One region of the Rhizobium sp. BK275 genome, then DNA from elsewhere that is predicted to be linked to it. Evidence: riboswitches for the same ligand, from Rfam matches in the RefSeq annotation. Region 1 holds a riboswitch; each other region holds the start of a gene.
What was found. A riboswitch is a leader RNA that binds a small molecule or an ion and turns the genes downstream of it on or off. The one in region 1 is predicted to bind cobalamin.

Region 1 (7,065 bases):
TTGAAAGAAGTGGCGGCCGGGTACCAGTTGATCCGGAGTACCGCCGACATCTGCAGAAGGGAGACGTCACCACTGTGTTCGGGGATAACCTTCCTTTTGCTGGCAATGACGTGCAGGCGACCCTAGACAAGATGATTTGCCTCGCCGGAGATATCGTGGAACGTATGTCCGGCAAGTTCTCTTGATATGTTGACGCCGCCCCAAAGGAAGGGGTACGAGCTGCAAGGCCTGTCAGCGCTTGAACCGGATTGACCTCTATTCCAGCCTGAAAATCGATCGGGATGGCGAATTTAGTATCGGCAATTCGTGTCGGCATCGACAGCGCCGCAGGTGAATAGACCGGGTAAACCAGCGAAATTTCAGCGAATTTATAGGGCAGCTTTGTGATCTGCCTTAGACGCTGCGACTTGTTGGTGGATGCCATGCCCGCCGTGCCGAAGCTCGAATAACATCCATTACCAAAGCCATGAAATACCAGCGGGACACCCCCACCGCCCTGTGAATAAGCGGCGGGGTACCTGCGGCAACCGATACGGCGACTCAGGCGGCGACGGCTGCCTTGCGGCGATCGCGCACAGCCTTTGCCAGATCCTCGAGTACATCGACCGACATATCCCAGCCGATGCAGCCATCGGTGATCGACTGGCCATAGACGAGCGGTTTGCCGGGAACGAGATCCTGGCGGCCGGCGACGAGATTGCTCTCGATCATCATGCCCTTGATATGGTCGTTGCCGGCGACGATCTGGCCGGCAACGTCGCGGACGACCTTCGGCTGGTTCATCGGGTCCTTGCTGCTGTTGGCGTGGCTGGCATCGATGAGGATGCGCGGATCGACGCCGAGCTTGACGGCCTCAGCGATCACAGCCTGCACATCCGCCGCCTCGTAATTCGGGCGCTTGCCGCCGCGCAGGATGATGTGGCAGTCCTCGTTGCCGCGGGTGGAGGCAATCGCCGCCTGTCCGTCCTTGGTCACAGCCGGGAAGTGGTGGGGCTGGGAGGCTGCTACTATGGCATCGAGCGCGATGCGCGCGCCGCCATCCGTGCCGTTCTTGAAGCCGATCGGGCAGGAGAGACCCGAGGCGAGCTGGCGGTGGATCTGGCTTTCGGTCGTGCGCGCGCCGATGGCGCCGTAGCTGACGAGATCGGCTATGTATTGCGGCGTGATCGTATCGAGGAATTCGCAGCCGGCCGGGAGGCCCATGGCGTTGATGTCGAGTAGCAGGCGGCGGGCGAGACGCAGGCCTTCCTCGATGCGGTAGGTGCCGTCGAGATGCGGGTCGTTCATCAGGCCTTTCCAGCCGACGGTCGTGCGAGGCTTTTCGAAATAGACGCGCATGACGATTTCGAGCTCGCCGGACAGGCGTCGTCGCTGCTCGACGAGCCGTGACGCATATTCACGGGCGGCTGCCGGATCATGGATCGAGCAGGGGCCGATGACGACCAGCTGGCGGTCGTCCTGACCGGTCAGGATATTGTGGATCGTGTCGCGCGTGCTGGTCACGGTCCTGGTAATCGCGCGGTCACGCGGGATTTCCTTGATAATATCGGCAGGTTTGGTCAGCGGGGTGATCTCGACGATGCGCAGATCATCAATAGTGTCAGTCACGGCATGCTCTCCTGTTTGGTCATACCGTGCGGAACAAAAAAGCCGCCAGGTAGACTAGCGGCTGTTCGGGTTGTCGTCGCGTTAGTTTTGGTTACGCACAGACCCGCATCCGCTGGAAGCAGCGGTACGAATAAAATCGCGATGCGTAGACGGACGAGATCGACATGCAGGCTATGTAGCGATGCGGAAACTAATTGTCACGCAGAATTTTACAGGTGAGAGCCCCTTAGCGGGCAGCGGCGGAGATGCAGTTCCGTTCCAGGCCTATTCGCTGAATTGACTTGCTGCCATGCCGTTTCCACGCCATAGATCGCCCGTCAGGTGCCCGCCGTCACAAGCGGGAGAATCGGGAATCCGGTGCAAGACCGGAACGTGCCCAACGCTGTAAGGCCGACGCTTGCCGCTCACCACGCCACTGGCCGCAAGGCCGGGAAGGCTGCGGCCAAGTGGATGACGCCAAGTCAGAAGACCGGCCTGGCAAGATAGACCCAACCCGCGCGGACGGCGGGCGGTTGCGTTGTTGGGGATTTGACGATGCGACCCATTGATGATGCCGTTTGCCCGGCATCCAGCTTTTCTGCGGCCGAACGCGAGGCCGTCTATCATGCCATCACGACGCGGCGCGACGTGCGCAGCCAGTTCCTGCCCGACTCCCTGCCTGATGATCTCGTCACGCGATTGCTGACGGCGGCGCATCACGCGCCTTCGGTCGGTTTCATGCAGCCGTGGAATTTCATTCTGGTGAAGAGTGCCGAGGTGAGGGCGCAGGTGCGCGATGCCTTTGCGAGGGCGAATGAGGAGGCGGCCCTGATGTTTACTGGCGAGCGGCGGCAGGCCTATCGCTCGCTGAAGCTCGAGGGCATCGTGGAGGCGGCGCTCGGCATCTGCGTGACCTGCGACCCCACCCGCAGCGGCAGCGTGGTGCTCGGGCGCACGCACAATCCGCGCATGGATAGCTATTCCACCGTCTGTGCCATCCAGAACCTGTGGCTCGCAGCGCGAGCAGAAGGCGTCGGCATCGGCTGGGTCAGCATTTTTCGTGAGGGCGACCTGAAGGAAATCCTCGGCATTCCCGATCATATCGAAGTCGTGGCCTGGCTCTGCGCCGGCTTCGTCGACCGGCTCTATGACCAGCCGGAACTGGCGGTCAAAGGCTGGCGGCAACGCATGCCGCTGGAAGATCTCGTCTTCCATGACGGCTGGGGACGATCAGACCGTGAGCCGGTAACTACTGCTGTTGAGGTTGGGGGCCGGATGTCGCCGGATTAGCGAGATCGATCTTGCCCTCATCGCCGGCAAGGAATTGCGGCCCGACCTGCCGGACCTTGCTGGCAGAGGGATCATAGGGGCGATCCGCCACCTGCGGCGGGGGGGCAGGCGGGGTGCTAGCCGCCTTCGGCGCTTCCGTCTGGATCGCGGTGATCGAGCCCTTCGGCTCGGGCGTCGGCGCATAGGCGGCCTGGCTCTTTCGCATCTGCTCGTAATAGGCAGACAGATTGCAGGAGCAGGCGGATTTTTCGCCAGGTGCACGGGTCTTGTAGGCGAAGGCGTTCTTCATCGCGCTGTAGGGCGTTCCCGTTGCCGTCGAAATCATGTTCGAGGTCTCGGTACTGGAAACGTCGCGATAGAAGAGTTCCGTTTCGACGCCGGGGCACATCTTCGCGCAGGTCGCGGCATCACGGTCGAAATCGACCGAGGTGGCATTGTTGCTGATCGGGAAGAAGCCACCATCGCAGGTGCGCACGCAGATGGTACTGACGGGCGAGAGCATTTCGGCGCGCGGCAGGCCGTAGCGCTCGCCGCCGCCGAGCGGGATGAACGTGTCGCTGCGCATGGCCTGCTCTTCGATGCTCGGAGCCGGCGCGTAAGCGTTGCCTTCGGCAGGTCCGCTGAAGCTGTCGCTGTTGCAGTCATTATCTTCGAGCGCGGCCATTAGCTCCTCGCGGGCCGCATCGGGGCCGGACTGGCGCAACTCGTTGCGGCGTTCCTGAAGGAAGCCGATGTTGTCGACCATCTTGGCTTCAGCATGCTCAAGTTCGGAGCAGAAGCCGGCGTTGTCGCCGCCAACGACGACCATGCTGCCGGAGGTGCAGCCATACCGGCGCAGATCGCTGCGCACCTTACGCAATTCGAGATTCTGTTCGGCAAGCGCGCCGGCATATTGGCGCATCTCGCTGCTGCTGTTGCCGAAGGTTTGCGGCAGGTCGGCAAGGCGCCCGCGCAGATCCTCACAGATCGCATTGGTCTGCGCCGCCGCAGGAGCCGCGAATGCCAGACAGAAAACGAGATACAGGTTTCGGCGCTTCACGACGTCGTTCCGGAAAGAGAAAAGCATCTATCAGTGCGTTGCGGCTTCAATCCACCGCGCTTTGTCTTAACGTGTTTCCCTTAATAAGCTCGCAGTAATTCCTAGCGTATTTTTGCGATCTTATCCAGCAAGCCGGATGCTTCCACTTTCCTGTCTCCTGCAATCACGCGGGAGACCGTTAATATCTAGACAGTTGATATGACAGATATTTCCGACGAATCCTGCACATGCGAAACGTCCGCAGAAATACCGGATACCCAGCAGGGCCTTCACGTTTTCGTGGACGGTTGTTTTGACCCCGGCGCAGGGCACGGGGGATGGGCCTTCGTCGCCTATCGCGATGGCGTCGAGATCGCCTCCGGCTTTGGCGGTGCAAGGGATTCCTCCAATAATGCGATGGAAGTGACGGCCGTGCTTGAAGCGGCAATCTGGATCAACGGCACAGCAACAGGCGTAGCGGCAGTCATCTGGTCCGATTCCGCCTACGCCGTCGAAGGCTGCAACAGCAGGCGTGCGATCTGGAGGAACAATGGCTGGAAGAAAAGCAACCCGACCGGCAAGGCCAGAAACCGAGCGATATCAGATGCGAAAATCTGGAAAGCCGTCGATATCCAGCTATCCGAGAATTCCCTTATAAGCATCGTCTGGTGCAAGGGCCATTCCGGCACCGATGGCAACGAACGGGCCGATGCGCTGGCAGATCAGGGACGCCGATCGATACGGCGTGCCTGATTTTCCAGATGCCGACGCGCAACCGGCTTAGGCCGGCTGCGATGCCTCTACGACAGCGAGCGCCGCCATATTGACCACGCCGCGCGAGGTGACCGACGGCGCCAGGATATGCGCCGGCATCGCCGTGCCGAGCAGGATCGGGCCGACATGCAGGCCGTCGGTCATCGACTTGACGACGCCGAGCGTGATGTTGGCCGCATCGAGGTTCGGGAAGACCAGCAGGTTGGCTTCATCGTTCAGCGTGGTGTGCGGCATGACGCGGCGGCGCAGTTCCTCGGAGATGGCGCTTTCGCCATGCATTTCGCCGTCGACTTCGAGATCGGGAGCCGCTTCCCGCACGAGCTGCAGTGCGTTGCGCATCTTGGTGGCGCTTTCGGATTCGCGCGAGCCGAAATTCGAATGCGAGACGAGGGCGGCGCGCGGGGTGATGCCGAAGCGCTTGATCTCTTCGGCAGCGAGAACCGTTGCCTCGGCGATGTCTTCTGCCGTCGGATTTAAGGTCACATAGGTGTCGGCGAAGAACGTCGCGCCGCGCTGCGAGATCATCAGGCTGAGAGCCGAGAAATCGCGCACGTTCGGGCGCTTGCCGATGATCTGGCGCACATCGCGCAGGTGCTTCTCGTAACGGCCTTCGAGGCCGCAGATCAGCGCGTCGGCTTCGCCGCGCTTCAGCGCCAGCGCGCCGATGACGGTCGTGTTGGTGCGCACGATGGTGCGCGCCGCTTCCGGGATGACGCCGCGGCGTCCCACCAGCTGCAGATAGAGATCGACATATTCGCGAAAGCGCGGATCGTCCTCGGGGTTGATGACGTCGAAATCCTGCAACGGCCGGATGCGCAGGCCGTAACGCTTCAGGCGCGTTTCGATGACCTGCGGACGGCCGATAATGATCGGTTCGGCAATGCCTTCTTCGAGCAGCACCTGGGCGGCGCGCAGCACGCGTTCGTCTTCGCCTTCGGAGAAGATGACGCGCTTGCGCTCTGCTACCTTGGCGGCCGTGAAGATCGGCTTCATGATGAAGCCGGAGCGGAAGACGAAGCGGTTCAGCTGGTCGAGATAGGCGTCGAAATCGGCGATCGGACGACGCGCGACACCGCTTTCGGCAGCAGCCTTGGCGACTTCAGGGGCGATGCGCAGGATGAGGCGCGGATCGAAGGGCGAGGGGATGAGGTAGTCGGGACCGAAAACCGGGGTTTCGCCGGAATAGGCACGCGCGGCAACGTCCGAAGGCTCTTCACGGGCGAGGGCTGCGATGGCGCGCACGGCGGCCATCTTCATTTCCTCATTGATCGTCTCGGCACCACAGTCCAGCGCACCCCTAAAAATATAGGGGAAGCAGAGAACGTTGTTGACCTGGTTCGGGAAGTCGGAGCGACCGGTGCAGATCATCGCGTCGGGGCGGGCGGCGCGGGCGAGATCCGGCATGACCTCGGGCGTCGGGTTGGCAAGCGCCATGATCAGCGGCTTGTCGGCCATTTGCGCCAGCAGTTCGGGCTTCAGCACGCCGGCTGCCGAAAGGCCGAGGAAGACATCGGCGCCGCCGATATTCTCGGCGAGGGTGCGCGTGTCGCTCTTCTGGGCGTAGACGGCTTTCCACTCGTCCATCAGCTCGACGCGGCCTTCATAGACGAGGCCTTCGAGATCGTGGACCCAGATGTTTTCGCGCTTGGCGCCGAGCGTCACGAGCAGGTTGAGACAGGCAAGGGCGGCGGCACCGGCGCCTGACGCGACGATCTTGACTTCATCGATCTTCTTGCCCGCCAGTTCCAGCCCGTTGAGGATGGCGGCGGCGACGATGATCGCTGTGCCGTGCTGGTCGTCGTGGAAGACCGGGATCTTCATCTTCTCGCGCAGCTGCTTCTCGATCCGGAAACATTCCGGCGCCTTGATGTCTTCGAGGTTGATGCCGCCGAAGGTCGGTTCCAGCGAGGCGACGGTCGAAACCATCTGGTCGACGTCCGTTGCATCCACTTCGATATCGAAAACATCGATGTTGGCGAATTTCTTGAAGAGAACGGCCTTGCCTTCCATGACCGGCTTGGAAGCGAGCGGGCCGATATTACCGAGGCCGAGCACGGCGGTACCGTTGGAGATCACGGCAACGAGGTTGGCGCGCGACGTATAGTCGGCCGCAGTTTCAGGATTGTCACGGATGGCGAGGCAGGGGGCGGCGACGCCGGGAGAATAAGCGAGCGCCAGGTCGCGCTGGTTGCCGAGCGGCTTGGTCGCCTGGATTTCCAGCTTGCCGGGGCGCGGATAGCGGTGGAAGAAAAGCGCCTGGTCGTCGAGGCTTCCGCCCGTCAGATTCTTTTCCGTTTTGGATTTTTCCTGGTGATCCATCGCCGCCTCCGGTGTGTCGTTCGAAGTCTTTTGAAGACTTCTCCATACATCAATCGGATACGGGCGACAGTATGGAA
Region 2 (7,065 bases), on a different contig from region 1:
TCCTTCCTCACCCGCGCCATAGGCATAGCTGCCCCAGACGAGATAGGCTTCGGCAAGATCCGCCCGCCGCTCCCAGCCCTTCTCGTCGATCAGCGCCTGCAGACCGGCGCCATAGGCCCCCGGCTTCGAACCGAAGATACGATAACCCGCCCGCTTTGCCGCCGCCTTCTCATCGAGCCCGGCCGCTGCCAGCCGCGCCGCCTCGCCGCGCATGCGCCCGGCTATCGGATTATCCGCCGCATCCTCGTCCAATGCGCCGACAGCGCGGATCGCCTTGTCGAAAAGCGCGATCTGCTCCGGGAACGCATCTCGGAAAAAGCCTGAAATCCGCAGCGTCACATCCACCCGCGGCCGCCGCAGCATGGCCGGCGGAATGATCTCGTAGCCGGTGACACGCCGCGAGGCCATGTCCCAGACCGGCTTGACGCCGATCAGCGCCAGCGCCTGGGCGATATCGTCGCCCCCGGTGCGCATATTCGACGTGCCCCAGGCCGTCAGCCCGAAGGAGACGGGCCATTCGCCGTGATCCTGCACGTAACGGCGGATCAGCAGTTCGGCGGATTTCTTGCCAAGCTCATAGGCCGCCGGTGTCGGCACCGCACGGCTGTCCACCGAATAGAAATTCCGCCCCGTCGGCAGGACGTCAGGCCGGCCACGCGTCGGCGCGCCGGATGGACCGGGCGGGACGAAACGGCCGTCGAGGCCACGCAGCAGACTGGCGATTTCGGCAGTACCGCAGGCGAGGATCGAGGGCTTGAGACGGGCTTCGATTTCGTCGAGCACGCATCTGGTTTGGGACCAGAGGGTTGAGCAGTCAATCTCGCCGGAAACGAGCTTGGCGGCGAGCAGTTCGATGCGCTCGACGGTGTCGCCGTTGGTGCGCCACGGGGCGTCGAGGATATCTGCTAGGATTGGCGGCTTGGGGCCAGTCCAGATGGCGGCCATATCGCAATCGAGAGGGTCGAAGGTGGAGTTACCCCCCTCTGTCCTGCCGGACATCTCCCCCACAAGGGGGGAGATCGACAAGTGGCTGGACCGTCGCCCTACATCGGTCGTTTGGGGAGACCCGTGCCGCGATTCAATCTCCCCCCTTTTGGGGGAGATGTCCGGCAGGACAGAGGGGGGTGCCACAGGCAAAACGCCCAACCCAAAATCCCCCGCAATCGCCCGCTGCAAACTCGCATCCCCACCCTCACCCAGCCCACGCGGCACCCGCGCCAACGCCACGGTGAGATCCGTCAGCAACCGCCCTTCCGGCGACACCCCAAACACATGCAGCCCATCCCGGATCTGCATTTCCTTGAGATCGCAGAGATAGGCATCAAGCTTCTTCAACGCCTCGCCTTCACTCTCCCCCCTGGCGATTCCCGCATCCCGATCGAGCCCGATATCGGCAACAAGCTCCAGGATCTGGCGAGACAGCAACCGGATCCGCCTGGGATCACCACCCGACGCCTCGTAATATTCATCGACCAGCGCCTCCAGATCCTTCAGCGGCCCATAGCTTTCGGCCCGCGTCAGCGGCGGCGTCAGATGATCGATGATCACGGCGCCGGTGCGGCGCTTGGCCTGCGCGCCCTCGCCGGGATCGTTGACGATGAAGGGGTAGAGATGCGGCAACGGCCCGAGGATCGCTTCGGGATAACAGGTCTCCGACAGCGCCAGCGCCTTGCCCGGCAGCCATTCCAGATTGCCATGCTTGCCCATGTGAACAACGGCGTCAGCACCGAATTCTTCGCGCAGGAAAGCGTAGAAGGCGAAATAACCGTGCGGCGGCACGAGATCGGGTGAGTGGTAGCTTTCCTTCGGATCGATATGATAGCCCCGCGCCGGCTGGATCCCGATCAGCAACCCGCCGAACCGGGCAAAGGGCAGCGCGAAGCCACCCTCTCGCAGATAAGGATCGGCCTCGGGATCGCCCCATCGGCCCGTCACCTCATCTTGAATCTGAACGGGAAGAGACGAGAAGAAGCTCGTGTATCGACTCAAGGAAAGCGTCTCGCGCACCACCCTGCCGTCAAAGCCGGAATTGGTCGGCCCCGCCATCAAATGCCGCATCAACGCATCACCATCAGCGGGAATATCGGCGACAGGATAGCCGGCCGCCGCCATCGCCCGCATCACCTCGATGGTGCCGGCGGGCGTATCGAGGCCGACGCCATTGCCAAGCCGTCCATCGCGATTCGGATAATTCGCCATGACGAGCGCGATACGCCGCTCCGCCGCATTCCTCTGCCGCAACCGCGCCCAGTTGGCGGCAAGGGCGGCCACATATGTCATGCGCCCGGCATCAGGTTCGCTGGAAACGATATTGGCCTCGACCGCGGCATCATAGCGGGCAGCAGCCTTGAAGGAGACGGCGCGCGACAGCACGCGGCCATCCACCTCCGGCAGTGCGACATTCATGCCGAGATCACGGGCCGAGAGCCCTTGCGAAGAGGCAGCCCAGGCCTCCCGCGACGAAGCGGAAAAGATCGCCTGCAGCACGATGGCGTCGTTCGCCTCCAGTACCGTCGGTTCACGATCGGCACCGGGGGCGGAGACGGCAAAGCCGGTGGTGTTGATGACGACGTCGGGCTTGAGGTCCACGAAGATACTTTCGAGGATGCCTTTGGAGACCGGGTCCTTGAGGCTGTAGGCGAAGACCGGCAGCGGACGCAGGCCTTGCGCCTGCAGAGCCTCGATCAAGGCTTCGACGGGGCGGGTTTCGCCGCTTTGGACGAGTGCGCGGTAGAAGGCGATCGCGACTGCCGGGGGTTCAAATCCCTCCTCCGCTACCATCATTTCCGGTGATGGACTTAGATCGGGTGGATGATCGCTTCGGTCCTGCGCTGCGGTACCCCCCTCTGCCCTGCCGGGCATCTCCCCCACAAGGGGGGAGATCGAATCGGGGAGGGCTTCTCCCCAAACAACCGATGTAGAGCGAAGGTCTCGCCCCTTGCCGATCTCCCCCCTTGTGGGGAAGATGTCCGGCAGGACAGAGGGGGGTGCTACGCTCTCGATAGCTGCGGGAGAAACGCCCGAAACAAGCCTCTCCCACTCCTCAACCCCAACCAGCCCCCGCCCCGGCCACCAGATCCCCGCCTTCATCAGCGGTGCGGCGGGCGCCGGCTTCTCCGCGCTCGAGAGCATCGCCGAAGCATAGGCAAGAAAGCCCCGCGCATTGGCATCGCCGCCCTCGATCAGATAGGCCCAGAGCGCATTCAGATCATCCAGCGCCACATTCGAAAACGGCGTCAGACCCGCATCGGGCTTCGCATCCCCCGGCAGCACCGCAATCAGCGCACCACTGCGCGCCGCCACCGCATGCAGCGCCTCCAGCGCATAGTGGAAATAGCTCGCCCCACCCAGCGCCCGCACGATGATCAGCTTCGCATGCCGCGCCGTGCGTTCAACGTAAGTATCGACCGACATCGGATGCTTCAGGCTCATCAGGCTCGCAAGCCGCAGCGAATGCTCGGCCGCCCCGCCGGCATGAGCCGCGGCAATTGCCGCAAGCTCGGTGTCGGCAGCCGACAGGAACAGGATATCGCCCGGCGACTGACCGAGGTCGATTGCCTCGTCCCCGTCGCTGATCGTTCCCTGCTGGGCCAGAAGCAGATGCATTTTATATCCTCATGCGAGCGCTTCGATCGCCTTGCGCACCGCGTCCTGATCCATCTCGTGAAGGCCGATGACGACGAGGCGCGTGCTGCGCGTTTCGCCCGATGCCCAGGCGCGGTCGAAATACTGGTCGATACGGGCACCCACGGCCTGCAGCTGCAGGCGCATCGGCTTGCCGGAGACGTCGATGAAGCCCTTGAGGCGCAGCACGTCATGCTCGGCAATGATGCCCTTCAGCTTCTCGACGAAACCGGCCGTGTCCGAGATCGCACCAAGCTCGACGACGAAACTGTCGAATTCGTCGTGATCGTGGGGCTCACCGTCCTCATGCTCCAGCTCGTGATGGGACTTGCGGTTGACGACGTCGTCTTCCGTGCCGATGCCGAGGCCGAGCAGCACGCTTGCCGGCACATCGCCATTCCTGGCCTCGATCATCACAGGCTTGCGGGCGATGCGCGAGGCAACCTCGCTCTTCACGCGGCCAAGGCCATCGCTGTCGATGAGATCGGTCTTATTGAGCACGATCAGGTCGGCGCAGGTCAGCTGATCTTCGAAAAGCTCTTCGATCGGGCTTTCATGATCGAGCGATTCATCCTCGACGCGGCGCGCATCGACGGCATCGTGGTCATCGGCAAAACGACCGGCAGCAACGGCGGCACTATCGACGACGGTGATCACGCCATCGACGGTGACTTCGCTACGAATATCCGGCCAGTTGAAGGCGGCCACCAGCGGCTGCGGCAGCGCGAGGCCCGAGGTTTCGATAACGATATGGTCCGGGCGCTGCTCACGCTCCAGAAGCTTGGTCATGGTCGGAATGAAATCGTCGGCGACCGTGCAGCAGATGCAGCCATTGGTGAGTTCGATAATATCGTCCTCGGTGCAGTTTTCCGCCCCGCATCCCTTCAGCACATCGCCATCGACGCCGAGATCGCCGAACTCGTTGATGATGAGCGCGATCTTCTTGCCGCCGGCATTGGCGAGCAGGTTGCGGATCATGGTCGTCTTGCCGGCACCAAGGAAGCCGGTGATGACGGTTGCGGGAATTTTCTGCTGCATGGAACTAACCCTTCATTTTCAGCGGCAGTCCGGCCGCGATGAAATAGACGTCGTCGGCATTTGCCGCGATCATTTGGTGCAACCGGCCGGTATGGTCGCGAAACTCGCGCGCCATGCGGTTCTCAGGCACGATGCCGAGGCCGACTTCATTGGAAACGATGACGAGCCGCGCCTTCGCCCGCGGCAGGAAGGCGGCGAGCGCTGCGGACTGGGCAGCGATATCGCGCCCGTCCATCATCAGGTTGGTGAGCCAGAGCGTCAGGCAGTCGACCAGGATCGCCCTGCCCTCGCCATCGATGGCCGCAAGGCGCTCCGTAAGATCGAGCGGCTCCTCGTGCGTGGTCCAGGAGGGACCGCGATCGGCCTTGTGCTGGTCGATGCGCGCCTGCATCTCGTCGTCCCAGGCGCGGCCGGTGGCGATGTAGTGCCGGTCGAGGCCGCCGGACGTGACAAGGTTTTCGGCGAAACGGGATTTGCCGGAGCGGGCGCCGCCGAGGATGAAGGTGGCGGTCATGACAACACCGCCTGCGGAGGATGGGCGCGGCCCCCTCTGCTTCCCTCATTCCTGTGCTTGTCACAGGAATCCAGCCACGGCGCGTCTGCGCCGTGAATGAATCCATGCCAATGTGAAATGAGTCTATCGTGCCCAAGGACTTGGGCACGCTGGATTCCTGTGACAAGCACAGGAATGAGGGAGGAGAGGAAAGCACGCGCCGGCTGACGTCCAATGACAGGCACCAAGGCTCCATCATTTCGAGCTCCCGGCCAGCGATCTCTTATACGCACCGCCAGAGGCAGCGCTGATTCACATTCTTCAGCCAAAACAACCTCCGTGCTGGCAGCGGGCAAAACACCCAGTTGGGCACTATGCCCGGCACGGACGGCAGGTCTCCTGGCTCGCAGTTGTCGGCCGCGATAGGGGCAACCGTTTCCGGTCGCCCCTGATCGTGCCAGCGGATCTGCCTCGCCTTCCCGGCTGCATCTCGTGAAAAGGCGGACGATTCGTAGAAAGAGAGGCGTCCTGCCCCGGCTGATCACGATGCATTTCCAGTGGCTTTTCCGGCACTTGTTCCACCTCGCCCGCCCGCAGGATGCGGGCCGTCGGCGCGGCAGTCGAAATGCCGGACGGAAGACCCTGACTGCTCTACAGTCGCGGGGTCGGCTGTGATGAAGGCGCCCGGCTTGGGTCCGCCTCGTCACATTCCCTTTTCATCCGGAAGGCGTCAGGCCGATCCGGAACCATCCATTATGTGGTTTCATGGTTAGGCGCGCGCAACCCCCATGTCAATTGCCGCGCACTGTGCCAGAGAGGTTCATCTCTACTTACACTACCAAGATTATCGTGTTTATTCAAAAACTTACGCCATAGAAACTTTACTGCCCGGCCGGTATTTTGCCGCAATTGGCAGGCATGCGAGTGCCGCCTACCACCCTTGACCGCCGCTCCTGTCGCCTAGTTCTCCTATGATGCTCTCCCGAATGGATATCCGCCGCTTCCGGCCCTTCACAACCATTTTCGATTTGGGGCGCCTGCGCGCCCTCGCCAGACAAAGTGAAATGGGCCTGGTCTTTGCCGGCGCGCTGGTCGGCATCGCTGCGGGACTGGCGGTCAGCGCCATGAGTTTCGTGTCCGAGGCAATGCACCGGTTGATCTTCGGCATCGAAACCGAAACACGGCTCAGCGCTTCGCAGATCGACAACCAGTTCCTGCTGATGACGGCGCCTTTCGCAGGCGGCATCCTGCTCGGCATCCTGATCTTCATCCTCGCCAAGTGGCGCAAGAAGCCGCTGGTCGACCCGATCGAGGCCAATGCGCTGCATGGCGGCCGCCTGTCGTTGACCGACAGCATCCTTGTCGCCGTCCAGAACGTCGTCTCCAACGGCTTCGGCGCCTCCGTGGGGCTGGAGGCCGGCTACACGCAGCTTGCCGCCGGCATCGCCTCGAAGTTCGGGCTGAAGCTGCAGCTTCGCCGAGCGGACCTTCGCATCCTCGTCGGTTGCGGTGCAGCCGGTGCCATCGCGGCCGCCTTCAATGCGCCGCTGACCGGCGCCTTTTACGCCTTCGAGCTCATCATCGGCACCTATACCATCGTCTCGCTGACACCGGTCGTCGTGGCAGCCCTCGTCGCCACGCTGGTTGCCCGCCTGCTTGCCGGCAGCGATTTCATCATCGATGTCGGCAGTTTCGGCGCTGTCCAGCCGGCCGATTACGTGCCGGCGATCGCACTCGGCGCCTTCTGCGCCGGCATCGGCATCCTGCTCATGCAGGGCGTCGCCTTCGTCGAGGAACTGGCGCGAAAGAGTTCCGTCCCGCTGCCCTTTCGCCCGGCGCTCGGCGGCATCGTCGTCGGCCTGCTGGCGCTGGTCTCGCCGCAGATTCTGGCCGCCGGACATGGTGCACTG
Region 3 (7,065 bases), on a different contig from region 1:
CCCTTGCGAATCGCATAAGTCTGTGCTTATGTGTCGTCATGATGGAACACGACATTTTCCGTGCCCTCGCGGACCCGACCCGCCGCACGATCTTCGAGAAACTGGCCGCCGGCAGCATGAATGCCAGCGCGCTTCGCCAAGGGATGGATATCAGCCAGCCGGCCATGTCCCAGCATCTCGCCGTGTTGCGGGCGGCAAGGCTGGTGCGCGAACAGAAAGAGGGCCGTTTCGTGAATTACGAGGTCGATCCGGATGGGCTGGCTCTCATCGCCCAATGGCTGGCGAAATACCGCGCCTACTGGCCAGCCCGCATCGATGCTCTCAAGCTCTTGTTGAAGGATATGGATCAATGAACGAGGTGAAAGCCAAGGTGCAAGCCAAGCAACAACAAAGCGGCTTCGAACAGACATACGAGCTGGATGCGCCGCCGGAAAAGGTCTGGCGCGCGATCAGCATTGCGGAATTCCGGGAGAAATGGCTGCCGAAGGAAGCGCTTGCCGATCCGCAATCGCTCTCCGAGACACCGGGCAAGGAAATCCGCTACCGATTGCGCGACGATGCCCCGCCCTATCTCGAAAGCACCGTCATCTTCACGGTCGCTCCGAATGCATCCGGCGGAACCAGCCTGCGGATCGTCCACAAGCTGACCGGTGCCACTTTCGAGCGGCTTTCGAGATCGGTCGCCAACAGCAACAGCCAGACCATGATGCTCGCCGCCTGACGCGGCAGGCCTATCCCTATCAAATTTCTGGAAGATTGGAGTTCGCCGATGCGCGAAGCGATGCAACTCGTCCCTATGGTCGTCGAACAATCCTCAAGAGGGGAGCGATCCTTCGACATCTATTCCCGACTCCTGCGAGAGCGGATCATCTTTCTGAACGGCGAGATCAACGACACCGTTTCGGCCCTTGTCTGCGCCCAGCTTCTGTTCCTCGAAGCCGAAAATCCGAAGAAGCCGATCAATCTCTACATCAATTCGCCTGGCGGCGTCGTGACCAGCGGCTTTGCCATGTACGACACGATGCGCTTCATCCGCGCGCCGGTGCACACGCTCTGCATGGGAACGGCCCGCTCGATGGGCTCCTTCCTGCTGATGGCCGGCCAGCCGGGAGAGCGGTACGCCCTGCCGAATGCCAGCATCCTCATCCACCAGCCCCTCGGCGGCTTCCAGGGCCAGGCGTCCGACATGCTCATCCATGCTGAGGAAATCAGGAAGACGAAGCAGCTCATGACGCGCCTCTACGCCGAACATTGCGGCCGGTCCTATGAGGAGTTCGAGACCGCCATGGATCGCGATCGTTTCATGACGGCGCAAGAGGCCGTGGAATGGGGCCTGATCGACCGCATCCTTCGGGATCGCGAAGAAATGGCGGAGTCAGCGCCATAATAGTCGTCGGACGCGCCGAAGGGATCCGGTCACGATGAAAAGCCGGCCAGACATCAAACAAGGCCGGTGCCTCAATTTCTCAAAAATCCAACAGCTGGGACTGGACAAGGCAGATGTAACTTTATAACAACGATAATGTAATGTTATTACATTAAGGGAGATTTCATGTACCGGCGCCTTTTCGCTAACTTCGCAGTCGCCACCGCGCTGACATCCGCTATCTTGCCATCGGCTTCCCGCGCCGAAGAGGAACAGCAGCAGAGCTGGCGGCTTTTCGTGGCTGATCACAGCCTGCCGGTCGTCCGCGCCATCGATCTTGCGAGCGGGAGTGAGATCGGTCGCTTCGATCTCAAGGGTTATGCCGCCCTGTCGCTGAGCGACACCGGGCGCACCGTCTTTGCTGTCCAGGGCGAAGAGAATGTCGTTCATGTCATCGATACCGGCATTGCCCTTTCCGATCATGGGGAGCATCGCGATCTCGAAGTGACGCCGCCGAAGCTGGTCGGCGCGACGATAAAGGGCGAGAAGCCGGGCCATGTGGTAACGCATGGCGATGACGTGGCGATCTTCTACGATCGCACCGATCGCTTCGATCTCTTGAAGGAAAGCAGCCTGCTGCAGGAAAAGCCGGAGCCGAAGGCCGTCAATACCATCGCCGCCCATCACGGCGTCGCGGTACCCATGGGCAATCACCTGCTGGTTTCCGCGCCCAACATGCAGGCCCCGGTCAAGGAGGGCGAACTGCCGCCGCGCCTTGGCCTCAGGGTGCTCGATCGTGATGGCCGGCAGATCGGCGATGTTGCGCCCTGCACCGGCCTGCATGGCGAGGCAACCTCCGCCCGCCTCGTCGCCTTCGGTTGCGAGGAAGGCGTACTCGTCGCCCGCCCCGGCGGCACGGAAGGCCCCAAACTCGCGATGCTCGCCTATGGCGCATCGCTGCCGCAAGGCAAGGTTTCCACCCTGCTCGGCGGCCGTTCCATGCAGTTTTTCCTCGGCAATTACGGGGAGGATAAGGTGGTATTGATCGATCCCGACAGCACCGAGACGCCCTACCGCCTCGTCGACCTTCCGACACGGCGCGTCGATTTCACCCTCGATCCGGCAAGATTCCAGAATGCCTATATTCTGACCGAAGACGGCAGGCTGCATCTGCTCGACACAGTCAAGGGCGAGATCGTGAGATCGGAAACCGTGACCGAGCCCTACAGCAAGGATGGCCATTGGCGCGATGCCCGCCCGCGGCTGGCCGTGGCCGGCGATGATATCGCCATCACCGACCCCCGCCACAGCCTGATCCGCCTCGTCAGCACGCAGACGCTGAAGGAGGTACGCACGATCCCCGTCGAGGGTCAGCCCTTCGGGCTTGTCGCCGCCGGCGGCTCGGGCGCCAGCCACTAAGGCGGCCTCGGACCCGACACACTTCGCATTCCGCCGCTTGACGTCGCCCATGGCGGCGTCATAGATCGGGGCGACGGTTCCCCGAAGAGAACTCCGAGGGGAATAATAGGGAACACGGTGAGGACGACCCAAGAGGGACCGAGACCGTGGCTGCCCCCGCAACTGTAAGCGGATTGTCGATCTCGGGGTTGATCGCTTCAGCGGTCATGCCCTCGGCCTCAGGGCCGTGCCACTGCGTTTTCGCGGGAAGGCAGATGACCGGCACATATTCGCGAGCCAGGAGACCTGCCGTCGATCACGATCCAATCAAGCCGGGCGGGGATGCCCGACAAGGAGCAGACATGATTGACACGCCCCCTCTCCACCTGCCGCCATCCATCCGTCTCGATTGGACGATCCGCCACTAGCTTCCCGCTCGCCGGCTTTCGTTCGCGCATTCGCGCGCACCGGCATCCGCTAGCCTTTTTCCTTTGATCGAGAGTTTCCCATGCGACAGCGTCTGAAGAGCTTTTCCCTCGCGCTCGGGCTGGCCGGCTTTGCTGCGCCCGCACTTGCCGCCACCCAATATCCCCTCACCCTCACCAATTGCGGCCAGCAGGTCACCTTCGAAAAGGCGCCGGCCAAGATCGTCTCGATCGGCCAAGGCATGACCGAAGTGCTGTTCTCGCTCGGCCTTGCCGACAAGATCGCAGGCACCGCCGTCTGGGTCGGCCCGGTCCTGCCGCAATATGCCGATGATAACAGCAGGATCAAACGGCTGGCCGACAATGACCCGAGCTTCGAATCCGTCGTCGGCGCGGAGCCCGATCTTGTGGCTGCCGAATTCGAATGGCATGTCGGCACGCAAGGCTCCGTCGGCAAGCGCGAGCAATTCAGGGATCTCGGCATCAACACCTATGTCGCGCCGGCCGATTGCGTCGCCAAGGTCAACACCGATGGCGGCGATGGCGTGCGCAAGGAACTGTTCACGATGGACCTGATCTATCAGGAAATCGCCGAACTCTCCGAGATCTTCGACGTGAAAGACCGCGGCGACGCGCTGATCGCCGAGCTGAAAAAGCGCGAGGCCGATGCCGTTGCCTCCGTCGCCGGTGCTGCGGCCAAGAACCTGCCCGTCGTCTTCTGGTTCTCCAGCAAGGAGGTCAAGGGCGATGCCTTCATCGCCGGCAAGAACAGCGCCCCGGCCTATATCCTGAAAACGCTCGGCGCGAGAAACGTCGTGACGACTGAAGAGGAATGGCCCCTCGTCGGCTGGGAAACCATTACGCAGGCCAATCCCTCCGTCATCGTCATCGCCACGATGGACCGCCGCCGCTATGCCGCCGACGATCCCAAGGTGAAGGTGGATTTCCTGGAGAATGATCCGGTCACCAGGGAACTGGATGCGGTGAAAAGCAAGCGCTTCATCATGATGGACGCGCAGTCGATGAACCCGACGATCCGCACGATCGACGGCATCGAAACGCTGGCAAAGGGCATCAAGTCCTTCGGTCTGGCGCAGTGAGACAGGCGCTTTCGCCACAGAGGACATGGTGGGCGCTTGCCGCGCTCACCATCGCCGCCGTCATCCTGCTCGGCCTGATGGTCAGCCTTGCCGTGTCGATCGGCGAAATCACCATTCCGCTCGCCACCACCGCAAAGGCGGTTTCCAACCGCCTGTTCGGCACGGCGTTCGAGCTCAGCCGCATCCACCAGGGCATCATCTGGGATTACCGCCTCAGCCGCGCGCTCGTGGCGGCAAGCGCCGGTGCGTCGCTGGCACTCTGCGGCGCGATCCTGCAGGCGCTGCTGCGCAACCCGCTTGCCGAACCCTATGTGCTCGGCATCTCCGCCGGCGCATCGACGGGAGCCGTCTGCATCATGATATCAGGCTTCGGTTATGGCATACTCGGCCTGTCGAGCGGCGCCTTCATCGGCGCGGTCGCCGCCTTCCTGCTGGTCGGCGTACTCGCCGCGGGTGCGGGCGGCACCAGCGAGCGCATCATTCTCTGCGGTGTGGCGGGCTCGCAGCTCTTCAATGCGCTGACCTCCTATATCGTCACCACTTCGGCCAATGCCGAACAGGCCCGCGGCGTGCTCTTCTGGCTGCTGGGATCGCTGAGCGGCGTGCGCTGGCCGGATGTCTATCTCTCCGTGCCCATCGCCGTGATCGGCTTCATCCTCTGCCTGGCGCATGTGCGCGCCCTCGATGCCTTCGCCTTCGGCACGGATGCCGCAGCCGCGCTCGGCGTCCCCGTGCGCCGCGTGCAGTTCACCCTGCTCGCCGTCACGGCCGCGATGACGGCGAGCGTCGTCAGCATGGTCGGCTCCATCGGCTTCGTCGGCCTCGTCATTCCCCATGCCGCCCGCTTCCTCGTCGGGCCGGCGCATGGCCGCCTGCTGCCGGCGACCGCGCTTGGGGGGGCGCTCTTCATGGTCGGCGCCGATATCATCTCGCGCATCATCATTCCGCAGCAGATCCTGCCGATCGGCGTCGTCACCGCGCTCTTCGGCGCCCCGGCCTTCGCCATCATCCTCTATCGCGTGCGGAGAAGCGCATGAGCATATCAGTCGACAAGGTCACCTATGCCGTCGGCAATACCGTCATCGTCAATGGCGTCAGCATATCGGTCGAAAGAGGCAAGGTGCTCGGCCTGCTCGGGCCGAACGGCTCCGGCAAATCGAGCCTGCTTCGCCTGATCTGCCGGCTGCGGCAGGTCGGATCCGGCATCATCCGCCTCGGCGACGACGATGTCTCCGGCCTTTCGCGCGCTGCCCTTGCCCGCCGCATCGCCTTCGTCGAGCAGCAGTCGACGACGGATACGCAGATCACCGTGCTCGATGTCGTGCGCCTCGGCCGCACGCCGCATCGCGGCCTCCTCGCCTCCTGGGGCTCCGATGACGATGCCGCCGTCGAGGAAGCGCTTGCCCGCGTCGACATGGCCGAACGCGCCGGCCAACTCTGGCAGACGCTGTCGGGCGGCGAGCGCCAGCGCGTGCACATTGCCCGGGCTCTGGCCCAGAGCCCGAGCGAATTGCTGCTCGACGAGCCGACCAACCACCTCGATATCCAGCATCAGCTCGATATCCTGGCGCTTGTCTCGAAACTCGGCCTCACCTCGATCATCGCCCTGCACGATCTCAATCTGGCAGCGATGTTCTGCGACCATCTCGCCGTGCTGCAGAAGGGCGAGGTCGTGGCTGCAGGCACGCCCGAGGAAGTGCTGACCGAAGACCTGATCGCCCGCGTCTTCGGGGTGCGCGCCCATATCGAAACATCACCCGTGCATGGCCGCGCACATATCCAGTATCGGATGGGGTAAGACATGGATGGAGTGAATTTCGATCTCAAGGAAGAGATCCGCGACTACTGGTCGAAGCGCTCTGAAACCTTCGACCTCGCCTTCGGCCACAGGATCGCCCCCGGCCCGGAGGCAGACGCCTGGCAGAAGCCGATCCGCGATGCCCTCGGCCTTGAGCCGAAACGCGTGCTGGAGCTTGCCTGCGGCACCGGCGAAGTGACCCGCCTGATCCACGATCTCGGCCATGACGTCACCGCGCTCGATTTCTCCGAGGCGATGCTCGCTGTTGCCCGCCGCAAACACGCCGGCAAGGAGCGCCTGCGCTTCATCCTGGCAGACGCTGAAAACACCCTGGAACCGGACGCAAGCTATGACGCCATCATCTGCCGCCACCTCGTCTGGACGCTGATCCGCCCGGAAGAAACCTTTCACGAATGGTTCCGCATCCTCAAGCCCGGCGGCCTGCTGCTCTTCTTCGACGGCGACTGGGCGAGCCCGAAGCCGACCGGCCGCATCGCCAACCGGCTGATCTCATGGATCGACCGCCTCATCGGCGCCGACACCAACTATGACGGCGCACTCGGCAGCCGCCACGCCCGCATCATGACAGCGCTCCCCTTCGACGCCGGCCTGCGCCCCGACATGCTGCTGCCGCTCCTGAAATCCGCAGGCTTTGCCGGGATCGAACTGCACTCCCACGCCCCGATCGCCCGCGCACAGCGGAAGAACGCCAACCTCAGAAACAAGCTCAGAACCCTGGTCTATCGCCGCTTCATCCTGACCTGCAGGCGGCCTTGATCTGTTGCAGGCGGGCCTGACGTGCCAGCCCCCGCCTACCAGTTGCCGGGATCGGCCGTATGATCGACGGCGGCGAATTCGTCCGCCTTGTCCCGATCCAGCGTCACAGTCCTCGTCCTCTTCGTCTCGTCCGCGACCAGATAGCGAAGCGGCGCCGCGTCCCGAGCTAATTCCTGATACAGGAGAAGCGCGGCTTCCTCG
Region 4 (7,065 bases), on a different contig from region 1:
AAGTGTTTCGGTGCTGCTGATCGATGGCGTCGCTGCCGGCCTGATCGCCATGCGCGACGAGCCGCGCGAGGACGCAAAGAGCGGCGTTGCGGCGCTGAAGGCGGCCGGTGTGCGCGCCATTATGCTGACCGGCGACAACAAGCGCACGGCCGCTGCCGTTGCCGGCGATCTCGGCATCGACTGGCGCGGCGAGCTTCTGCCGCAAGACAAGCAGCGCATTGTCGGCGAGTTGAAGCGCGAAGGGCTTTTCGTCGCCAAGGTCGGTGACGGCATCAATGATGCGCCGGCGCTTGCGGCTGCCGATGTCGGCATTGCCATGGGCGGTGGCGCCGATGTGGCGCTGGAAACGGCGGATGCGGCGGTGCTGCATGGACGTGTCGGCGACGTGGCGCGCATGATCGACCTTTCGAAGCGGACGATGCGCAATATCATGCAGAACATCACTATCGCGCTCGGGCTGAAGGCGGTGTTTCTCGTCACCACCATCCTTGGCATCACTGGCCTGTGGCCGGCGATCCTGGCGGATACGGGCGCGACCGTGCTGGTGACGATGAACGCGCTTCGCCTTCTTCGGATAAGGACGTAAGGATTTCTTTGGCAGCGTGATGCGGCAGGGGCACGCTTGCCACATCACTGTTCTCGGGATCCGCCGATCTGGAGCAAGGAGCCAGTTCGGTGCCTTAACTGGAGCTGCCTCAGCAACAACAGGCGTGCCTTTTGCGCGACGCCACATCACGATTCGGGCATGAATCCCGAAGCAAAAATCGCGAAGCGGCTACAGGCTTGCTCTCTTCCTCCCAGCCGTCTCCACTGCCTGTTTTCTTGATCATTTGTTAACCACGTTTTTCACAGGAATGCAGCGATTTCAAACATCCCGTAACGCGATGCACAAACCATCCGTTGACGCAAACCGGGATTCGCGTACTATATCTAGTGTTCAAGGTTCCTTCGATTCGTGAGGGTCGGGGGCTAAGACGGGAATACGGTGCGTTTCGCCATGACGGCGCGACAAAGCCGGAGCTGCCCCCGCAACTGTAAGCGGCGAGCAACTGTCCGATTTCGGGTCACTGAGGCATGACGCTTTGGGAAGGCTGGGGCAGGGGCTTCGACCCGTAAGCCAGGAGACCTGCCTTGAATAAAACGTCCACGGGCGGGATGTCCGGAAGGTCGCGTGCATGAAAGCGGAATCTATCCGTCCTGTTACGCTGCCCCGAACGTCCGCATGAGCACTTCGGGGTTGAAGTTATGTCGAGAACGTCAAGGCCGCCGCCCGCGCAAATCCTGCAAGGGATAATTTCAGGCGTTTAAACGCCAACTCTGCAAGATCATCATCAAGCGTTGCCCCGGACGCCGTAAGGCGCCCGATCCCAGTATTGCGTCCGGAATCCATTGACATCACGAGGAACATGATGAGCGTTACCGTTTACAGCAAGCCTGCCTGCGTTCAGTGCACCGCCACCTACCGTGCCCTCGACCGTCTGGGCGTCGACTATCAGATCATCGATATTTCCGAGGATGCCGACGCGCTCGATCGCGTTCGCGGCATGGGCTACATGCAGGTTCCTGTTGTCGTTGCCGGCGAGAACCACTGGGCGGGCTTCCGTCCCGACATGATCAGCGCCCTCTCCTGATTGGAGAAGAGCGATGGGCCTGATCGTCTATTATTCCAGCCGGTCCGAGAATACCCATCGTTTCGTCGAGAAGCTGGGACTACGCGCGGCGCGCATTCCCGTCGGCGTTGAAGACATCCACATCCGCGAACCCTATGTGCTGATCTCGCCCACCTATTGTGGGGACGGTGGCAAGGGCGCCGTACCCAAGCAGGTGATCCGCTTCCTCAACGATGCGGAAAACCGCTCCAACATCCGCGGCGTGATTGCAGCGGGCAACAGCAATTTCGGCGAGACCTACGGGCTTGCCGGCGACGTGGTCTCGCAGAAGTGCCAGGTGCCGTATCTCTACAGGTTCGAGCTTCTGGGAACTGCCGAGGATGTCGCCAATGTCAAAGACGGGATGGGACGATTTTGGACACGGGGACAAACCTGACGCGGGATGCGGGGGCAAAACCGCTCAAGGCAGTGGAAGCGCTGGACTATCATGCGCTGAACGCGATGCTGAACCTCTATGACGACGAGGGCAAGATTCAGCTCGACAAGGACCGCATGGCGGCCAAGCAGTATTTCCTGCAGCATGTGAACCAGAATACGGTGTTCTTCCACAACCTCAGGGAAAAGCTCGATTACCTAGTCACCGAGCGCTATTACGAGCAGGAGGTGCTCGACCAGTATTCCTTCAATTTCGTCCGCGATCTGTTCGATCAGGCCTATGCCAAGAAATTCCGTTTCCCGACCTTCCTCGGCGCATTCAAATATTACACCAGCTATACGCTGAAGACCTTCGACGGTAAGCGCTATCTGGAGCGCTACGAAGATCGCATCTGCATGGTGGCGCTGGCGCTCGCCAGAGGCAATGAACAGCTTGCTCGCGATCTGATGGAAGAAATCATCTCCGGCCGTTTCCAGCCGGCAACCCCGACCTTCCTCAATGCTGGCAAGAAGCAACGCGGCGAACTCGTTTCGTGCTTCCTGCTGCGTGTCGAAGACAATATGGAATCGATCGGCCGCTCCATCAATTCGGCACTGCAGCTTTCCAAGCGCGGCGGCGGCGTGGCGCTTTCCCTGACCAATATTCGCGAGGCGGGTGCGCCGATCAAGCAGATCGAAAACCAGTCTTCCGGCATCATCCCCGTCATGAAGCTGCTGGAAGACTCGTTCTCCTACGCCAACCAGCTCGGTGCCCGGCAGGGTGCGGGTGCGGTCTATCTCAATGCCCACCATCCCGACATCATGCGCTTCCTCGATACCAAGCGCGAAAATGCCGACGAGAAGATCCGCATCAAGACGCTGTCGCTCGGCGTCGTCGTACCTGATATCACCTTCGAACTCGCCAAAAACAATGAGGATATGTACCTCTTCTCGCCCTATGACGTGGAGCGGGTCTATGGCGTGCCCTTCACCGAGATATCGGTGACGGAAAAGTACCGCGAGATGGTGGCGGATGCGCGTATTACAAAGAAGAAGATCAAGGCGCGCGAATTCTTCCAGGTCATTGCCGAAATCCAGTTCGAGAGCGGCTATCCCTACATCATGTTCGAAGACACGGTGAACCGAGCAAACCCGATCGCCGGTCGCATCAGCATGAGCAATCTCTGCTCGGAGATCCTGCAGGTGAGCGAGGCCAGCGAATTCAACGACGACCTCTCCTACAAGACGATGGGCAAGGATATTTCCTGCAATCTCGGTTCGCTGAACATCGCTATGGCGATGGATTCGTCTGATTTCGGCAAGACGATCGAAACCTCGATCCGCGCGCTGACGGCCGTGTCCGACATGAGCCATATCTCCTCGGTGCCCTCGATCGAGAAGGGTAATGACGACAGCCACGCGATCGGCTTGGGACAGATGAACCTGCATGGCTATCTCGCCCGCGAGCGCATCCATTACGGTTCGGAAGAAGGCGTCGATTTCACCAATATCTATTTCTACACGGTGACTTATCACGCTCTGCGTGCCTCCAACCGCCTGGCGGCCGAGCGTGGCGCAAGCTTCAAGGGCTTCGAGAAGTCGAAATATGCCTCGGGGGAATATTTCGACAAGTATACCGAGAAGGAGTGGAAGCCGGCGACCGAGAAGGTTCAGACGCTCTTCGACAATGCCGGCATTCATATCCCGACGCAGGAAGACTGGCTCGCGCTGAAGAGGACGGTCATGGCGTCCGGTCTCTATAACCAGAACCTGCAGGCGGTGCCGCCAACGGGCTCGATTTCCTATATCAACCACTCGACCTCCTCGATCCATCCGATTGTCTCGAAGATCGAGATCCGCAAGGAAGGCAAGATCGGCCGCGTCTATTATCCCGCACCGTTCATGACCAATGACAATCTCGATTATTATCAGGATGCCTACGAGATCGGGCCGGAGAAGATCATCGACACCTATGCGGCTGCCACCCAGCATGTCGACCAGGGCCTGTCGCTGACGCTGTTCTTCCGCGATACGGCAACGACGCGCGATATCAACCGCGCCCAGATCTATGCCTGGAAGAAGGGCATCAAGACGATCTACTACGTCCGCCTTCGCCAGATGGCGCTGTCCGGCACCGAGGTGCAGGGCTGCGTTTCCTGCACGCTCTAACCGACCGGAGACAATGATGAACATGCAATTCAAGCCGGTCAGCCGCGTGCGCGCCATCAACTGGAATCGCATCGAGGACGACAAGGATCTCGAAGTCTGGAATCGCCTCACCGGCAATTTCTGGCTGCCGGAAAAGGTGCCGCTGTCGAACGACATTCCCTCCTGGGCGACGTTGACGACAGCCGAGCAGCAGCTGACGATCCGCGTTTTCACCGGGCTGACCCTGCTCGACACAATCCAGAACGGTGTCGGCTCGGTCAAGCTGATGGCGGATGCGGCAACCCCCCATGAAGAAGCGGTGCTGTCCAACATCTCCTTCATGGAAGCGGTGCATGCGCGTTCCTATTCCTCGATCTTCTCAACACTCTGCCTGACGCCCGATGTCGACGATGCCTATCGCTGGTCGGAAGAGAACGAATTCCTGCAGAAGAAGTCGGCGCTGATCATGGAGCATTATGCGTCCAGCGATCCCCTGAAGAAGAAGGTGGCGAGCGTCTTCCTCGAAAGCTTCCTCTTCTATTCCGGCTTCTATCTGCCGATGTACTGGTCGAGCCGTGCCAAGCTCACCAACACGGCCGACATGATCCGCCTCATTATCAGAGACGAAGCCGTGCATGGCTATTATATCGGCTACAAGTTCCAGCGTGGACTTGAAAAGCTCTCCGAAGAGCGCCGGCAGGAGATCAAGGACTTTGCCTTCGACCTGCTGCTCGAGCTCTACGACAACGAAGCGAAATATACCGAAGCGCTCTATGACGGCGTTGGCCTGACAGAGGACGTCAAGAAGTTCCTGCATTACAACGCCAACAAGGCGCTGATGAACCTCGGGTACGAGGCGCTGTTCCCGGCCGAAGCCTGCAAGGTCAATCCGGCGATCTTATCTGCGCTGTCGCCGAATGCCGATGAAAACCACGACTTCTTCTCGGGCTCCGGCTCCTCCTATGTCATCGGCAAAGCGGTGGCGACCGAGGACGAAGACTGGGATTTCTGAGGTTTATCTTTACGAAGCCTCTTATCATTCGGCCCGCTATCGCCCACATTCAGCGCGATGTATTCGTTGAATGTGGCGTAGCGGGAGTTTTTTTATGAGGCCCTCTTTCGAAGCGACTGATCCGGCAAGCGAAGCTGCCGAAGGCGTCTGGCCAATCCGCAGGCGCCGAATTCTCGACTGGCTGATCAACGAGACCCGCAGCGAGCGTTTCATCGACAATATCCTGGTAGAGATGTGCAAGCGGCTGCTGGCAGTCGGCGTGCCGGTGACGCGGTCCAGCCTGCATTTCCGCACCAACCATCCGCAATGGATCGGCGCCCGTATCCTATGGGTGGAAGGCATGGAAGAGGCAAAGATCAACACCTTTGCCTACGGGGTGGAAACCACGCCGCAATTCCTCAACAGCCCGGTCAACGAGATCCACAGCGGCACCAACGAGGTGCGGAAGAACCTTGAGGATTTATGGGAGGGCGACGACTATCCCTTCTACCAGGAATTGCGAGACGACGGCTATACGGAATATGTTGCCTGGCCGATCGATCATACGTTCGACAAGCGCCACGTCGTTACCTTCTCCACCAATAGGCCAGGCGGTTTTACCGGCGAACACGTGGATTTCCTGCGCGATCTGCTGCCGGCTCTCACTCTCGTCAGCGAGATCAGGCTCAAGAACATCATGGCGCGCACGCTGCTGCAGACCTATGTCGGGCCGCATGCGAGCGAACAGATTCTCTCCGGCGTCATCACCCGTGGCAGCGGCACGACCGTCGGCGCGGCGATTATGATCTGCGATCTGCGCGATTTCACGGCGATCTCCGATCTCTGGCCGCGCGACGACGTCATCCAGCTGCTCAATGACTATTTCGATGCCATGTCCGATCCGATCGAACGGCACGGCGGTGAAATCCTGAAATTCATGGGCGATGGATTGCTTGCCATCTTCCCGCTGTCGAAGCCTTCGGCCTGCGAGGATCTCTTGACGGCGATCCGTGAAGGGCAGGAGGCGATGGCGAAACTAAATGAGCAACATCAGCGTTTGGGACGTGATCCGCTGCGCTATGGTGTCGGCGTCCACGTCGGTGACGTCATGTACGGCAACATCGGTTCGCGTCGACGGCTGGATTTCACTGTCATCGGCCCGGCAGTCAACGTCGCCTCGCGGCTTGAAACCTTGACCAAGGAGGTCAAGCGGCCGGTACTTTTGTCTCGCGCTTTCGTTGAGATGGCGACCTGCACGGAAGAGATGGACAATCTCGGCACTTTTCCTCTGCGCGGGCTTGGGGAGCCGGTCGAAGTCTTCGCTTTCCGCGAAAAGCCGACAGCCGGTCGTGACGCAGCTTAGGCCACCGGAAAATTGATCTGCGGCGGCAGGAGCAGGCTCTGGCTCTCCGCTGCCGGATTGCCGATTCGCTGAAGAAGCATCTGGCCGAGATGTTCGCCCGCCTCGACCAGGTCCTCATAGATAGTCTCGATTTTCGGCTGCAGATGCGTCAGGAGATGCGAGGTCTCCTTGGCGACGATATCGTAGTCATCAGCGAGAACGCGTCCCACATCATTCATGGCGGTGACGAGCGCCAGCGCCGAAACTTCGCCTGGACAGACGAATCCGTCTGGAACATCGGCCGCCGCGGCACGCGCCCGAAAGAAATCTCTGATTTCATTGGCCGGTGAATCGAGCGTGACCGCTTCCGATATCTCATAGGCGACGCCGGCCTCGCGCACGGCGGTCATGAAACCATGCAGAATGTGCTGGCTGAAGGTCAGCCGCTTCGGCGGCATGACAACGGTGACCTTCTTCCTGCCCTTGACGATCAGACGCCGGGTGGCTTCGTAGGCGAAGGCATAATTGTCGTAATCGACATAAGCATGCGGTGTCGAAAA

Region 2: linked by a shared signal. The riboswitch ahead of cobU (bifunctional adenosylcobinamide kinase/adenosylcobinamide-phosphate guanylyltransferase) and the one ahead of bluB (5,6-dimethylbenzimidazole synthase) in region 1 are both predicted to bind cobalamin.
Region 3: linked by a shared signal. The riboswitch ahead of FHT82_RS29225 (ABC transporter substrate-binding protein) and the one ahead of bluB (5,6-dimethylbenzimidazole synthase) in region 1 are both predicted to bind cobalamin.
Region 4: linked by a shared signal. The riboswitch ahead of nrdH (glutaredoxin-like protein NrdH) and the one ahead of bluB (5,6-dimethylbenzimidazole synthase) in region 1 are both predicted to bind cobalamin.

Annotation. Positions count from the first base shown of each region.
Region 1 is NZ_JACHZL010000007.1:258,199-265,263, forward strand. It holds gene FHT82_RS22480 (hypothetical protein) at 1-185, shown strand, start outside; gene FHT82_RS22485 (3-deoxy-7-phosphoheptulonate synthase) at 541-1,608, opposite strand; cobalamin riboswitch at 1,911-2,101, shown strand; gene bluB (5,6-dimethylbenzimidazole synthase) at 2,143-2,877, shown strand; gene FHT82_RS22495 (DUF2865 domain-containing protein) at 2,837-3,916, opposite strand; gene FHT82_RS22500 (ribonuclease H) at 4,115-4,648, shown strand; gene FHT82_RS22505 (NADP-dependent malic enzyme) at 4,676-6,988, opposite strand.
Region 2 is NZ_JACHZL010000011.1:130,982-138,046, reverse strand. It holds gene cobN (cobaltochelatase subunit CobN) at 1-3,606, opposite strand, end outside; gene cobW (cobalamin biosynthesis protein CobW) at 3,616-4,662, opposite strand; gene cobU (bifunctional adenosylcobinamide kinase/adenosylcobinamide-phosphate guanylyltransferase) at 4,667-5,176, opposite strand; cobalamin riboswitch at 5,527-5,921, opposite strand; gene FHT82_RS28610 (chloride channel protein) at 6,130-7,065, shown strand, end outside.
Region 3 is NZ_JACHZL010000012.1:65,895-72,959, forward strand. It holds gene FHT82_RS29205 (metalloregulator ArsR/SmtB family transcription factor) at 39-353, shown strand; gene FHT82_RS29210 (hypothetical protein) at 350-721, shown strand; gene FHT82_RS29215 (ATP-dependent Clp protease proteolytic subunit) at 770-1,387, shown strand; gene FHT82_RS29220 (metallochaperone AztD) at 1,553-2,785, shown strand; cobalamin riboswitch at 2,843-3,093, shown strand; gene FHT82_RS29225 (ABC transporter substrate-binding protein) at 3,273-4,289, shown strand; gene FHT82_RS29230 (iron ABC transporter permease) at 4,286-5,326, shown strand; gene FHT82_RS29235 (ABC transporter ATP-binding protein) at 5,323-6,087, shown strand; gene FHT82_RS29240 (class I SAM-dependent methyltransferase) at 6,091-6,864, shown strand; gene FHT82_RS29245 (hypothetical protein) at 6,900-7,065, opposite strand, start outside.
Region 4 is NZ_JACHZL010000008.1:375,803-382,867, reverse strand. It holds gene FHT82_RS25300 (heavy metal translocating P-type ATPase) at 1-586, shown strand, start outside; cobalamin riboswitch at 924-1,149, shown strand; gene nrdH (glutaredoxin-like protein NrdH) at 1,410-1,631, shown strand; gene nrdI (class Ib ribonucleoside-diphosphate reductase assembly flavoprotein NrdI) at 1,645-2,046, shown strand; gene nrdE (class 1b ribonucleoside-diphosphate reductase subunit alpha) at 2,025-4,193, shown strand; gene nrdF (class 1b ribonucleoside-diphosphate reductase subunit beta) at 4,210-5,184, shown strand; gene FHT82_RS25275 (adenylate/guanylate cyclase domain-containing protein) at 5,279-6,526, shown strand; gene FHT82_RS25270 (substrate-binding domain-containing protein) at 6,523-7,065, opposite strand, start outside.